Streptomyces venezuelae: one gene and its partner. The protein of the gene in region 1 interacts with the protein of each later gene in a pairwise test. Links are inferred from orthologs where the notes say so. Each region holds a gene or a part of one and is shown on either strand. Other genes may lie near its edges. The genes, in order: ndk and DEJ49_RS04505.

Region 1 (3,009 bases):
GCGGCCCGGCGGGCACCGTCGACCGGTGAGTCCTCGCCGCCGCGGATGTCCACCGTGATCAAAGCGAACGCGATGGCTACCAGCAGCACCAGGAGCAGCCGGCTCTCTCGTGTGTCCCTCACGTGCGGCGGCGTGCCTTCCTCAATCGGATTCCGTGGAATCTGCGGGTTCCACGAGGTTCTGGGGAATTGTCGTGCCTTACGGGAATTGCGTGTCGTGCCTCTATATCAACGATCCGCCGCACGAGGCGGCAGGCACTCGTACGGCGGATCTTCGCGCGTCAGATCATCTGCGCGGCTGGGCGTCCAGCACCTGCTGCAACGCCTCGAACTCCTCGACGCACTTTCCGGAGCCGAGCGCCACGCTGTCCAGCGGGTCCTCGGCGATGTGGATCGGCATGCCGGTCTCCCGGCGCAGCCGCTCGTCGAGGCCGCGCAGCAGGGCGCCGCCGCCGGTGAGAACGATTCCTCGGTCCATGACGTCGCCCGACAGCTCGGGCGGGCACTTGTCGAGGGTGGTCTTGACCGCGTCCACGATCGCGTTGACCGGCTCCTCGATGGCCTTGCGGACCTCGGCGGCGGAGATGACGACGGTCTTGGGCAGCCCGGAGACCAGGTCCCTGCCGCGGATCTCGGTGTGCTCGTCGGCGTCCATGTCGTACGCCGAACCGATGGTGATCTTGATCTGTTCGGCGGTGCGCTCGCCGAGGAGGAGGGAGTACTCCTTCTTGATGTGCTGGATGATCGCGTTGTCCAGCTCGTCGCCGGCGACGCGGATCGACTGTGCCGTGACGATTCCGCCGAGGCTGATGACCGCGACCTCGGTGGTGCCGCCGCCGATGTCGACCACCATGTTGCCCGTGGCCTCGTGGACCGGGAGGCCGGAGCCGATGGCCGCGGCCATGGGCTCCTCGATGATGTGCACCTGGCGCGCGCCGGCCTGCGAGGAGGCCTCGATGACGGCGCGGCGCTCGACGCCGGTGATGCCGGAGGGCACGCAGACGACGACGCGCGGGCGGGCGAGGTAGCGCCGCTTGTGGATCTTCAGGATGAAGTAGCGGAGCATGCGCTCGGTGATCTCGAAGTCGGCGATCACGCCGTCCTTCAGAGGGCGCACCGCGACGATGTTGCCGGGCGTGCGCCCGATCATCTTCTTCGCTTCTGCGCCGACCGCGAGAATGCCACCGGTGTTGGTGTTGATCGCGACGACGGACGGCTCGTTGAGTACGATCCCCCGACCCCTGACGTACACCAGCGTGTTGGCGGTCCCGAGGTCGACAGCCATGTCACGGCCGATGAACGACATGTTGTTCCCCATGAGGATGCGTCTGGCCTTCCCTAGTGGAGCGTGTGATGGCTTTTTAGGTAGGCGAGGTGGGTGCTGTGTGGCAGTGGAGGCTTCCATCGTAGTCTCGGCTGCGCGAACACGGCGCTAGGGTCTTCGCCATTGTCAGCAGATGATGGGCCGCCTCGCTCTTGGAGACGTGCCATCGGAGGCACGGGTTCCCCCGATTGGGGCGCATATGCCAAAGGACGGCCGAATTCCTTCGGCCGTCCAGGGCAGGAACGGTGCACTCCTGACTCCGGGTCAGAAGACTGTGCGTCGGACTAGACGACGCCCGGGAAGAAGATCTTGAGCTCGCGCTCCGCGGACTCCTCCGAGTCCGAGGCGTGGATCAGGTTCTCCCGGACGATCGTGCCGAAGTCGCCGCGGATCGAGCCCGGCGCCGCGGCGATCGGGTCGGTCGGACCGGCGAGCCCGCGCACGCCCTCGATGACCCGCTCGCCCTCGACGACGAGCGCGACGACGGGACCGGACGACATGAAGGCGACCAGCGGCTCGTAGAAGGGCTTGCCCTTGTGCTCGCCGTAGTGCTGCTCCAGGGTCTCCTGGTCCAGCGAACGCAGCTCCAGCGCGGAGATCGTCCAGCCCGCCTTGCGCTCGATGCGGCCGATGATCTCGCCGATCAGGCCACGACGGACGGCGTCGGGCTTCAGCAGGACGAGGGTGCGCTGGCTCATGTGCGGCTCCAAGAGGTGTTCGTACGATCGATGCGATCGGGTGGGATTGGGCCGCACGATACCGGGGTCGGCTACGCCGCGTTACCTCCGGCCTCCGGCTGCCCCTCCGCCATGGCCGCGAAGCGGGCCTTCGCCTCGTCGATCTTGCGGCCGAAGTGGACCGAAGCCCACCAGATGGCCGCGAAGACGGCGCCCAGGAAGAACATCGTCGGCACCACGAAACCGCTCGCGATCAGCGCGACCTGCAGGGCCCAGCCGAGCTGCACCCCGCCGGGCCGGGTGACCATCCCGCAGAGCAGGAGGCTCACCACCATCGCGATGCCGCAGACCGTCCAGACCGTGCCCATGGACAGGTCGTCGTCCTTCATGGCGACCAGGCCCGCGAAGCCGATCACGAAGAACTCGCCGATCAGCGTCGAAGCGCAGAGCGTACGCACAGGAATTCAGCCTCTCCCCAGGAGCAGTCGGGCCTCGCCGACCGTGATGACGGAACCAGTGACGAGGACGCCGCCGCCCGCGTACTCCCCCTCTTCCTCGGCGAGGGTGATCGCCGCCTCCAGCGCGTCGTCGAGGCGCGGCTCGACCTGCACGCGGTCGTCACCGAAGACCTCCACGGCGAGTCCGGCGAGGGTGTCCGCGTCCATCGCGCGATGGCTGGAGTTCTGCGTGACGACGACCTCGGCGAAGATCGGCTCGAAGGCCTCCAGAAGCCCCTTCACGTCCTTGTCGTCGCTCGCGCCGACCACGCCGATGAGCCGGCTGAAGTCGAAGACCTCGCTGATCGCGGCGGAGGTGGCGCGGGCGCCGGCCGGGTTGTGCGCGGCGTCCAGGACGACGGTCGGCGAACGGCGCACGACTTCGAGCCTGCCCGGCGAGGACACGGACGCGAACGCCTTGCGGATCGCGTCGATGTCCAGCGGGCGCGCGTGCTGCGAGCCGATGCCGAAGAACGCCTCCACGGCGGCGAGCGCCACCGCGGCGTTGTGCG
Region 2 (3,203 bases), 1.6 Mb from region 1 along the record:
TCGTCGACCCCAAGGAGTACCCGGCGGACAAGCTCCGCGAGGGCGACGAGCTGACCGGCTCGGGCCCGTACACCCTGGACGCGTACACGCCGAACGACAAGGCCGATCTGGTCAAGAACGACCACTACGAAGGTGCGGCCGACGTCAAGAACGACGCCGTGACCATCCGCTACTTCAAGAAGTCGTCGGCCATGGTCGACGCCCTCAAGAACAAGCAGATCGACGTGACCTTCCGAGGCCTGGCCTCCGAGGACATCGTCGCCATGCAGGGCCGGGGCAGGCGCGAGCAGGACATCGAGCTCGTCGAGGGCTCGGGCACCGAGATCCGCTACCTGGTCTTCAACACCAAGGACCCGTGGGCGCGGAAACTGCCGGTCAGGCGGGCCGTCGCACAGCTCGTCGACCGCGGCGCCATCGCCCACAAGATCTACAAGGACACCGTCGAGCCGCTGTACTCGATGGTTCCGAGGGGGCTCACGGGCCACGCCACCGGGTTCTTCGACAAGTACGGCAACCCCAGCGTCGCCAAGGCCAGGAAGATCCTCACCGACGCCGGCATCAACCAGCCGGTGCCGCTCACCCTCTGGTACACCACCGACCGCTACGGCTCGGCGACCGAGCCGGAGTTCGCCGAGCTCAAGCGCCAGCTGGAGGGCTCCGGACTGTTCGAGATCACCCTCAAGAGCCGCCCCTGGACCGAGTTCCAGGAGGGCTACAGCAACGGTGAGTACCCCGTCTTCGGCCGCGGCTGGTTCCCCGACTTCCCGGACGCGGACAACTTCATCGCGCCGTTCGTCGGCCCGAAGAACGTGCTCAATACGCCCTACCCGTCCAAGGAGATCACGGACGAGGTGCTGCCGCGCGAGCGCAGGGAGGCGGACCGGGGTGCCGTGATCGACCAGTTCGAGCGGGCCCAGGAGATCCTCGTCGACGACGTCAGGCTCCTGCCGCTCTGGCAGGGCAAGCAGTACATCATGTCCAGCGAGGAGATCGCGGGCGGCGAGCGGGCCCTCGACCCGTCGGCGATCATGATGATGTGGGAGCTGCAGCGCAAGACCAGCTGGTGAGCCGCCGGCAAATGGGGGGACGCGGGCCGGTTGTCAGTGGGCGCCGGTAGGTTCTGTGGTGAGAAATGACCGCACACCGGAGGTTGTTGACGTGACCGACATCGCCATGCTGCCCGCGTCCTGGCGCGGAGTCCTCGGCGAGGAGCTCCAGAAGCCCTACTTCAAGGAGCTCACCGAGTTCGTCGAGGAGGAGCGGGCGAAGGGCCCCGTCTATCCTCCGCGCGAGGAGGTCTTCGCCGCCCTCGACGCGACGCCGTACGACCAGGTGAAGGTCCTCGTCCTCGGCCAGGACCCCTACCACGGCGAGGGCCAGGGCCACGGCCTCTGCTTCTCCGTGCGGCCCGGCGTGAAGACGCCGCCCTCGCTGCGGAACATCTACAAGGAGATGAAGGAGGAGCTCGGCCTCCCCGTGCCCGACAACGGCTATCTGATGCCGTGGGCCCAGCAGGGCGTCCTCCTGCTGAACGCGGTCCTCACCGTCCGTTCCGGAGAGGCCAACTCCCACAAGGGCAAGGGCTGGGAGAAGTTCACGGACGCGGTGATCCGGGCCGTGGCCGACCGCCCCGACCCGGCCGTCTTCGTCCTGTGGGGCAACTACGCGAAGAAGAAGCTGCCGCTCATCGACGAGGAGCGGCACATCGTCGTGCAGGGCGCCCACCCCTCGCCGCTGTCCGCGAAGAAGTTCTTCGGCTCGCGCCCGTTCACGCAGATAAACGAAGCGGTCGCGGCGCAGGGGCACGAGCCGATCGACTGGCGGATCCCCGACATCGGCTGACGTCAGCCGGGCAGGGCGTAGGCGAGGGTGTACGGGGTGGTGGACTGCCCGCCCCGCGCGGTGAACGCACCGGTACCGGTGAGCCCCGCCAGCTCACCGGTCGCCGAGCCGGGCAGCACCGAGAAGGAGCATTCGATGACGCCGTCCGCCCCGAAGGAACCGCGCTGCTCCACGACGAACGAGCCCTTGCGGCCGTCGAGCGTGCCCTCGATGTACTCGTATCCGACGAAGGCGCCGACCGTGTCGTTCGTGTACGCGATGGTGTACTCGCAGGAGGTGCCCGCCGCCTCGACGGCACCGGCGTAGTCGTTGGTGACGGCGGCGTGGGCGATGCGGGCACCGCCGTCGGCGCCCGCGACGGGCTTCTCGTCCCAGTGGGCGAAGGTGAAGGTGCCGCTGGTCTGGTGGGTCATGGGGTCCTCTCGGCGACGGGCCCCGGTCGGGCCGCTCTGACGAGGATGTTGTCAGGGGTACCTGACACCCTCTGTCAGGTATCGGGGCAGACTTGGCCGCATGCGCGCCGACCGGCTCCTGGCCCTCCTCCTGCTGCTCCAGAACCGCGGACGCATGTCCGCACCCGAGCTCGCCGAGGAGCTGGAGGTCTCGGTCAGGACCGTGTACCGGGACGCGGAGGCGCTCGCCGCCTCCGGAGTGCCGGTCTACGCCGAGCGCGGCCCCACGGGCGGCTTCCGGCTCCTCGACGGCTACCGCACCCGGCTGACGGGGCTCACCGAGGGCGAGGCCGACTCCCTCGCCCTCGCCGGCATGCCGACGGCCGCCGCCGACCTGGGCCTCGGCGCGGAACTGGCCACCGCGCAGCTCAAGTTGGCCGCCGCGCTGCCCGCGGCACTCGGTGAGCGGTCGCGGCGCGTCCAGGAGCGCTTCCACCTCGACGCGGCCGCCTGGTTCCGCACCGCGGACCCGGCGCCGCTGCTCGACGTGGTCGCCGACGCCGTCTGGCGCCAGTGCGTCCTGCGGGCGCACTACCGCCGCTGGGGCGGCGAAGTCCACCGCGACCTGCATCCGTTGGGTCTGGTCCTCAAGGCGGGCAACTGGTACCTGGCGGCGTCCGTCGACGGCGCCGTGCGGACGTACCGGGTGTCGCGGTTCCTTGCGGCGACCGTGACCGACGAGCCCGGCGACCGCCCCGACGGCTTCGATCTCGCGGCGTACTGGGCGGAGGCCTCGCGCGGCCTGGAGACGCGGGTGCTGCCGGGCACGGCGCGGCTCAGGGTGTCCCCGGCGGGGCGCCGGCTGCTGCCCGCGATGTTCGGGGCGGCGGGGGTGCGGGCCGCGGACGGGGCGGGCGCGCCGGACGCGGACGGCTGGACGGAGGTGGACCTCGAGGTGGAGGAGCTGCC

The links.
Region 2: the proteins of ndk (region 1) and DEJ49_RS04505 interact in binary tests that used the Escherichia coli proteins (3 or more experiments, as listed by UniProt). The link is inferred for Streptomyces venezuelae from one-to-one orthologs.

The regions. Positions count from the first base shown.
Region 1 is NZ_CP029191.1:2,641,428-2,644,436, forward strand. What follows is about bases 315-3,009. They hold ndk (nucleoside-diphosphate kinase), read right to left. Parts: upstream 2,022-3,009; coding sequence 1,608-2,021; downstream 315-1,607. Other genes in these bases: DEJ49_RS11825 (rod shape-determining protein), read right to left, coding at 315-1,305; DEJ49_RS11835 (DUF4233 domain-containing protein), read right to left, coding at 2,093-2,458; folC (bifunctional tetrahydrofolate synthase/dihydrofolate synthase), read right to left, coding at 2,465-3,009. Also shown: rod shape-determining protein MreC, read right to left, coding at 1-122; more of DEJ49_RS11825, read right to left, coding at 286-314. UniProt on the Escherichia coli protein: Major role in the synthesis of nucleoside triphosphates other than ATP. The ATP gamma phosphate is transferred to the NDP beta phosphate via a ping-pong mechanism, using a phosphorylated active-site intermediate.
Region 2 is NZ_CP029191.1:1,034,882-1,038,084, reverse strand. What follows is about bases 112-3,000. They hold DEJ49_RS04505 (uracil-DNA glycosylase), read left to right. Parts: upstream 112-1,158; coding sequence 1,159-1,842; downstream 1,843-3,000. Other genes in these bases: DEJ49_RS04495 (helix-turn-helix transcriptional regulator), read left to right, coding at 2,356-3,000; DEJ49_RS04500 (DUF3224 domain-containing protein), read right to left, coding at 1,845-2,255; DEJ49_RS04510 (ABC transporter substrate-binding protein), read left to right, coding at 112-1,067. In the rest of the region: more of DEJ49_RS04510, read left to right, coding at 1-111; more of DEJ49_RS04495, read left to right, coding at 3,001-3,203. UniProt on the Escherichia coli protein: Excises uracil residues from the DNA which can arise as a result of misincorporation of dUMP residues by DNA polymerase or due to deamination of cytosine.